Regions from separate parts of the Xenorhabdus griffiniae genome, predicted to be linked through region 2. Evidence: predicted binding sites of a transcription regulator. Region 2 holds the regulator's gene; the other holds the start of a gene.

Region 1 (4,405 bases), 800 kb from region 2:
CACCAGCCCCAACGTCATGGATAAATAAAATCGGATTCTTATCCCCCAATTGCCAGCAACTGTCGATAACTTCCTGGCAACGACGCTCCATTTCAGCATTGTCACGCTGCACAGAGGCAAAATCCAAATCAGCATCAGACTGACCTGATGTCATTGAAGATGCCGCACCGCCCCCTAAGCCGATATTCATACTTGGCCCACCCAACACAATCAGTTTTGCGCCGACCGAAATTTCCCCTTTTTGGATATGTTCTTCACGGATATTGCCGATCCCGCCTGCCAACATGATGGGCTTATGATAACCACGCAATTCTGTACCATTATGGGAACAGACTTTTTCTTCATAGGTTCTGAAATACCCAGCCAATGCTGGCCGCCCAAATTCATTATTAAACGCTGCACCGCCTAATGGACCTTCCAGCATGATGTCTAATGCACTGACAATCCGATCAGGTTTACCAAAATCCGCTTCCCACGGTTGTTCAAACCCAGGAATTCTCAAGTTTGAAACTGAAAAACCGACCAGCCCAGCTTTCGGTTTGGCTCCTCGTCCGGTTGCACCTTCATCACGAATTTCACCACCTGAGCCCGTTGCTGCGCCAGGCCAAGGCGAAATCGCGGTTGGATGGTTATGAGTTTCTACTTTCATTAAGATATGGGCTGGCTCTTGATGGTAGTCATAAGCACCGGTGGAGTCAGGGAAAAAGCGGCCAACATTAGAGCCTTCCATAACCGCTGCGTTATCTTTATAAGCAGAAAGCACGTAATCCGGCGTTTGTTCAAACGTGTTTTTGATCATTTTGAACAAAGACTTGGGTTGAGCCTGACCATTAATAACCCAATCAGCGTTGAAAATTTTGTGGCGACAATGCTCAGAATTTGCCTGAGCAAACATATACAGCTCAACATCTGTTGGATTGCGCCCCAACGCCTGAAAAGCGCTCATTAGATAATCAATTTCATCGGTAGCCAGAGCCAGCCCTAATTCAATATTTGCCGACTCCAATGCTGCCCGCCCCAATTGCAAGATATCAATCTGTTTTAACGGTGCAGGTTGTTGGTGAGAAAACAGGACTTCAGCTTGTTCAAACTGAGTGAACACACTTTCCATCATGCGATCATGCAATAATGCCGACAATGTTTGCCACTGCCCGTCATCCATGCCAATACTCTGAATATAATAGGCAATTCCCCTTTCTAAACGGACAATCTGCTTCAGTCCACAATTGTGGGCAATGTCTGTCGCTTTTGATGACCAAGGGGATATCGTGCCAGGACGCGGAGTGACTAATATAAGTTGTCCTTTAGGCTCCAATTCAGCCAAAGAGGGGCCATATTTTAATAGCTTATTTAATTTCTCTCGCTCATCTTCTGTGATTGGGGTATTAACTTCGGCAAAATGCACATATTCTGCATAAATGTCGGTAACAGGGAGATGTTGATCTTGACACTGGGAAAGGAGCTTAGTGATACGAAATGCCGATAAAGCGGGTGAGCCACGCAGAATTTCCATAATAATAGGTTCTCTCATCTTAGACGCAAAGCCTGACTGATGCCTCAGGGGAAACTGCAAGCATTATAGAGGAATGTTTCCTCTGACGAAACCGTTTGCGTGGTGATTTATCCACCCAGCAATACACTCAATAAAATACCAAAATGGGTTCAATAGGGTTGCACATCTCCCTTTTGTTACGCAAAATTCTCAATTACTGGAAATTTAACCATGCTATTATCTTGTACTTCATACGGTTTCAAATCGTTCTGAAAAGAGATAACTATTTGAATAACATAAAAATAAATTACTTTGTTATCGTAATTATCACGCTCCTTTCTGCTGCTATCATCGGCCTTAATATCAATTGGCCGAATAAACAGCAGGAGCAGATAAACAAAATTCTGGCACGAGGAGAGCTGCGGGTTAGCACTATTAGCTCTCCTCTACTCTCTCTTAACAGTAAAAACGAACCGACAGGATTCGACTATGAGTTAGTCAAGCGGTTTGCCGATTATCTGGGGGTTAAACTTGTGATTAAGTTTCGTCCCAACATTAAGCAACTGTTTGACGATTTGGAAAACGATAAAGCCGATTTCCTGGCTGCCGGTCTTATCTACAATAAAGATAGGCTGGACCAAACACGCACTGGCCCTGCCTACGCTTCTGTCATACAACAACTGGTTTATCGCAAGGGGGAGGCACGGCCACGTTCGTTTGGCGATCTAAAAGGTAAACTCATCGTCACGGCAGGCTCAGCCCATGTAAGCGAGCTGAGAAAGTGGAAAGAAAAGTCTTATCCTGAATTAAGTTGGGAAGAAACACCGCGCGAAAATACACAACAATTGCTCGAACAACTTTCCGAGGGAAAAATCGACTATACCATCAGTGACTCCCTTAGTTTAGCCTTGCAGCAGCGTATTCATCCCAATCTGGCAGTTGCTTTTGATGTCAGTGAAGAAAGTCCTTTAACCTGGTATTTAAAACGCAATGGCGATTATAGCCTCTACTCCGCTATGCTCGATTTCTTCAGTATGTTGACTGAAAACGGCATTATGTCGCGGCTACAAGAAAAATATTTCAGTCATGTCGGTTCATTCGATTATTTCGACACTATTTCATTTATTCGTGCCATCAATAAGCTCTTACCAACCTATCAGCCAATTTTTCAACAATACGCGGGATCGCTTGATTGGCAATTGGTGGCTGCCATTGCATGGCAAGAATCACATTGGGACCCACAAGCCACTTCACCGACTGGTGTTCGTGGATTAATGATGCTCACCCGCCCAACAGCAGAATGGGCTGGAATTCATGATCGACTGGATCCAGAAGAGAGTGTAAAAGGAGGAATGGCTTATCTGAACTACCTGATGGAGCGTTTGCCAAAAACCATTCCTGAAGATGAGCGCATTTGGTTTGCCCTTGCTGCTTACAACATGGGGTATGGCCACCTTCTTGATGCCCGTAAGTTAACCGCTGCGCAAAAAGGTAATCCAGACAGTTGGCTGGATGTTAAAACGCGTCTTCCCCTGCTCAGCAAGAAAAAATATTACGCCAATACAACATATGGTTATGCCCGTGGCTATGAAGCTTATCGCTACGTTGAAAATATTCGGCGTTACTATTTGAGCCTGGAGGGATACCTTAGAGCAAAAGCCAACCGCGAGAAAGTGGAAGGGAGTGAAGTGGCAACGGATACGACTATCACTCCTCCCCAAGCTGAAAATGACAAAATAACAGGCAATAACGCTGAATCTCACGAAAAAGCGGCAGAGAATAAAACACCGACGCAATCTGAAACAACCATTAAGCCCTAATTGATTAGGGCATTTCCTGTTGCTGAGCTTTCAATTTTTTCAATGCCTTATGCTGCTCCCTGCGTTGTTTAAAAAAAGCACTCAACATAGTGGAGCACTCTTCCGCCAGCACACCGCCGGTAATTTCAATTTGGTGGTTCATACCTGGATGGCGCAAGATATCAATCAACGATCCTGCCGCTCCCGTTTTCATATCGCTGGCACCATAAACTAATCGTTGTATCCTGCTGTGTACCATCGCACCTGCGCACATGACACAAGGCTCTAAAGTGACATACAGTGTCGTATTTAACAGACGATAATTCTGCAATTGCTTCCCGCCCCGCCGTAACGCAATAATTTCTGCATGAGCGGTAGGATCATGGTCAGTAATTGGGTGGTTAAATCCCTCAGCAATCACCTTATTATCAGCTACCAATACAGCACCAACAGGGATTTCTCCCTTAGTCTGTGCTTGCATGGCTAAATCTATTGCCCGACGCATCCAATATTCATCATTAAAATTTTCGGTCACTGCCCATTCTCTTGCTTATAAAAATTCCGCCTATTATACCCAATACCTCAATCTGCTAGTTCAATCTCATCAAGAAAAGCATCAAGGAACAATTTCATCCGCACTGTCCTTTCACTCACCATTTTTCTACCGGATACCGTCTGAAACCTTGATTCAATTTTATCTTGCCAGTCAAAGAAGTTAGAACGGTATTAATATCCACTACTGGATTGCTGTTGCCATAAATGAGCGCCCACCAACGCTTTCCAGGGAGAAAAATCTGCCAACCATTTTTCCGCCTGTTCCGCACTCACTTTGTCTTCCTGATTGAGCAAATATTGGAGATTACGTCTGACAGCTACATCACCATGTAGTGAGCCATCCAGATAATTGAATCCCCGTAGCAAAGCATAATTCACTGTCCACATGCCGATGCCTTTGATAGCAAGCAAACTCTCTGTCAGTTGTTTTATTGCATTTTCTCTTTCTGGAATATTGAGTTCCAAATCCCCTGAGTTAATCAGTTGACAAACATGCAATAAGGCATTGGCTTTACCCACAGAAAAACCACACTGACGGAGATCATACGGCGAATATTGC
Region 2 (4,405 bases):
ATCGAACCGCCCTACTTTTCTGCGAGCTGGTTAATCGCTGGAAGCGGCTGGGTGGTTGGCCACTACCATCTACTGATAACGCTAACTGCGAATCCTAAAAAAGTAAGCCCCATACTTTAATCGGTATGGGGCTATGGAAAGTAACCATTATTCAGATGAATGACTGGCCTTATTCCTGCTCACGATATTTATCGGCAGTCTCTTTGATCAGTGTTTGTAGTTCACCGCGTTGATACATCTCAACAAGAATGTCACAACCTCCCACCAACTCACCATCAACCCAAAGTTGAGGAAAAGTCGGCCAATTTGCATATTTAGGTAATTGAGCGCGGATATCTGGATTTTGCAAAATATCCACATAAGCAAAACGTTCACCACAAGCTGATAAAGCCTGAACTGCCTGTGCAGAGAAGCCACAGCTTGGCAATTTCGGTGAACCTTTCATGTACAACAGAATTGGGTTTTCTCTAATCTGGCGTTCGATTTTTTCAATGACTGCATCAGCCGTTGTATCAGTAACCGTATTAGTGTTTGTATTAATATTAGTCATTTTTGCTTCCTTAAAAACTGCACGTGCTATTTATCAGCATAAGATAAAGATTGATTCAGAATACCACTTTCTACGCTAATTTTTCTACCGTGAACTTTATATGGCAAATTTTTGCCATGACTTGCCACAAATGATCATTAGATATTTTCATTCCAACTGACTGTATCCAATACATGTTAAGTTCAGTTCTGCACCAGTTCGCAGCTTTATAGCATCTTTTTCCCTGTTATTTAGCAGAAAAGTTGTTAAGATAATTATCAAAATAGTAACACGATAATAAGCTTAAATTTGCCCTGTTCCATGGTGAGTGTCTAAGCCATGGTTTGCAGAGCCAAAAACCCGATATTAAAAAGGAGCATGCAATGTCTTTTGAATTACCAGCATTACCTTATGCCAAAGATGCCCTGGAACCACACATTTCTGCAGAAACTCTGGAATATCACTACGGCAAACATCACAACGCTTATGTTGTAAACCTGAATAATCTGATTAAAGATACTGAATTTGCCGGAAAATCACTGGAAGAGATCATCAAAACATCTGAAGGTGGCATCTTCAATAACGCAGCACAAGTTTGGAACCATACTTTCTACTGGCACAGCCTGTCACCAAATGGTGGTGGCGAACCCACCGGAAAAGTGGCAGATGCTATCAGTCATGCTTTCGGCTCTTTTGCTGAATTTAAACAGCAATTCACTGATGCAGCCCTGAAAAACTTTGGTTCTGGTTGGACTTGGTTAGTCAAGAAAGCTGATGGTACTTTGGCTATCGTTAACACTTCTAATGCAGCAACGCCATTGACTGGCGAAGATAAGCCAGTGCTGACTGTTGATGTTTGGGAGCACGCATATTATATCGATTACCGCAATGCTCGCCCTCAATATTTGGAGCACTTCTGGGCTCTGGTCAACTGGAACTTTGTTGAAGAAAACTTAGCTTAATAAGATTAATTCTTATACTAGTTTGAAATAATAAGGGCGGGCTTTTCCTTTATTTGCGATATTGCACATGTTGGAAAACCCGCCCTTAAGATAAGTGGGGCTACAAATTCTTTTAGATCTTGATCAGATCAGGCAGAGGCTCCCCAGAAAAACAATCATGATTAATGCACTACTGGCGGCCAATAATCCCAATTTCAGATCTGTATCCATAGAACATCCTCAATGTGAAAATTAAGACACCTCAACATCCTAAATTTTAAGCGGTTATTTGCCATACTATCTAAAAATCATACCGCAAGATTTAATCCATACTCTTTATAGCATCGATTATTACTTTCACTTTTGAGCTAGATCAGACAAAATTCAAGGTTTACCGCTAAATTATTGCCAACCATCACCCTGTATACAAATATATTGGTAAACGATTAACAAATAGCTATACCCGAAAAGAAAGATAAAGGGTATATAAATTAGACCAGAAGGTCAGGAGTCCTTTTTTCATGGCAACGATTAAAGATGTGGCCAAACGCGCTGGTGTTTCGACTACAACCGTATCCCATGTTATCAATAAAACCCGTTTCGTCGCCGAAGATACAAAGGCCGCAGTTTGGGCCGCTATTAAAGAATTGAACTATTCTCCCAGTGCGGTTGCCCGTAGCTTAAAAGTTAACCACACCAAATCCATTGGGTTGCTGGCAACATCAAGTGAAGCACCATACTTTGCTGAGATCATAGAATCAGTTGAAAATAGCTGCTATAGCAAAGGTTATACCCTGATTTTATGTAATTCTCATAACAATCTTGATAAACAGAAAGCATATCTCGCGATGCTCGCACAAAAACGAGTAGATGGTTTGCTGGTAATGTGTTCAGAATACCCTGAGCAACTTTTGAGTATGTTGGAAGGCTATCGTAATATTCCTATGGTGGTCATGGATTGGGGAGAATCCAGAGGTGATTTTACCGATGCAATTATTGATAATGCCTTTCATGGTGGTTACCTGGCTGGCCGTTATCTTATTGAACGCGGTCATCGTGATATTGCATCCATTCCTGGACCATTGGCAAGAAATACGGGAGGAGGCCGCCACCAAGGTTTTCTTAAGGCACTAAAAGAAGCCAATATCGCTATTCGGGATGAGTGGATTGTACAAGGTGATTTTGAACCTGAGTCCGGTTACCAAGCCATGTATAAGATCCTGAATCAAAAACATCGTCCAACTGCTGTTTTCTGTGGTGGAGATGTCATGGCTATGGGAGCGATCTGTGCAGCTGATGAGTTGGGTTTGCGTGTTCCGCAAGATATTTCAATTATCGGTTATGATAATATTCGTAATGCCCGCTATTTTACGCCAGCATTGACAACCATTCACCAACCCAAAGAGCGTTTAGGGCAAATGGCCTTTTCAATGTTACTGGACAGGATAGTCAATAAACGTGAGGATGTACAAACTATCGAAGTCCACCCACGCCTTGTTGAACGGCGCTCTGTTGCAGATGGACCTTTTATCGATTATCGCCGCTGACAGTTAATTTTCTTGCAGCCATTCGGCATTAAGCGTTTCGCTATCCCCCAGATAATCAAGTAACCAGCTTAATGCCGGTGAATGGCTTTTTTGCGACCATGTCAAGCAGCATGGGCTGTCAGGCAATGGTTGTTCAAGTTCAAGTGTCATCAATTTGCCTTTACGGATCAGCGGTTGCGCACGGTGCTTAGGCACCATGCCTACACACAATCCATCCATCAAGCAACTTAATCCAACATCCCAATCAGGCACAATCAATCGCCGCTGATTATCCAAAGCCCATGTATCACGTTTAGGTAAGCTGCGCGCTGTGTCTTCAAGACATAAACTGGGATAAGGTCGCATTTGGTCATCATTCAATTTTCCCGATATTACTGCCAGTTCGTGTTCTGGACTGGCTACACACAGCCAAGGCATGAACCCCATATCCCTGAAGCTATATCGCTCACCAACAGGGGAAGCACGTGTCGCTCCGATGGCGACATCCACTCGGCCATCCACCAGAGCATCCCATACGCCATTGAAAACTTCAGGATAGATAAGTAACTCAATATCTGGGAAATGGCGATAAAAATCCAAAATTAGCCGAAGCGTTCGCTCTGGTTTTACAACCTGATCAACCGCAATACTAAATTGCCCTCGCCAACCATTAGCAACCTGTTGGCACTGATGCCGAGTGTGATTCATTTTTTTGATAACAGAACGCGCTTCTTTGACAAAAATTGCTCCCGCTTCCGTTAAATCGACATCACGGTGACGACGTTCAAACAGAGGAACTGCCAGCCATTCTTCAAGCTGTTTTACCGTATAGCTGATAGCAGAAGGCACACGATGAAGTTCTGATGCAGCCGCGCTGAAACTTCCTGTTCTGGCAACAGCATCAACGACTTCCAGAGAGTATTCAGACCACATATATCTTCCTTTCAATTTTTTTCACAGCATGGTGCAAATATTACCGTTTCACAAGTAAAAATCATGCTATATAAAATAAGCCAACTATTTCCTTATCCACGACAAAATCTAACTACTAACACAATGACAACAAATAAAAACACCATTCCATTTATGTCTTATCTCGCTGGCTTAAGCATGTTAGGCTATTTGGCCATTGATATGTATCTGCCCGCTTTTGATGCAATGAAAGCAGAATTAGGTACATCAACTAATGCTATCAGTGCAAGCCTTAGCATTTTTCTTGCCGGATTTGCTTTTGCACAACTTTTATGGGGTCAATTGTCTGACCGGTTAGGCAGAAAACCTGTTCTTATTATCGGCCTGTCCCTGTTTTCCATTAGTTGTTTAGGTATGCTTTGGATAACAGATCCGATCCAATTACTGGTATTGAGATTTATGCAGGCTGTGGGCGTTTGTTCCGCTGCGGTAACCTG

What was found. The regulator PurR, encoded in region 2, represses purine synthesis genes. The targets are predictions, from matches to a motif close to CANGCAAACGTTTGCNTG.
Region 1: a site for PurR is predicted at 1,598-1,615, ahead of purL (phosphoribosylformylglycinamidine synthase). Genes of this name have one in related genera too.

Annotation. Positions count from the first base shown of each region.
Region 1 is NZ_CP147737.1:3,347,769-3,352,173, reverse strand. It holds gene purL (phosphoribosylformylglycinamidine synthase) at 1-1,513, opposite strand, end outside; gene mltF (membrane-bound lytic murein transglycosylase MltF) at 1,780-3,312, shown strand; gene tadA (tRNA adenosine(34) deaminase TadA) at 3,317-3,796, opposite strand; gene WDV75_RS14745 (DNA-3-methyladenine glycosylase 2 family protein) at 4,018-4,405, opposite strand, start outside.
Region 2 is NZ_CP147737.1:2,547,831-2,552,235, forward strand. It holds gene rnt (ribonuclease T) at 1-98, shown strand, start outside; gene WDV75_RS10870 (Grx4 family monothiol glutaredoxin) at 170-550, opposite strand; gene sodB (superoxide dismutase [Fe]) at 913-1,491, shown strand; gene purR (HTH-type transcriptional repressor PurR) at 1,992-3,017, shown strand; gene punR (DNA-binding transcriptional activator PunR) at 3,021-3,929, opposite strand; gene punC (purine nucleoside transporter PunC) at 4,053-4,405, shown strand, end outside.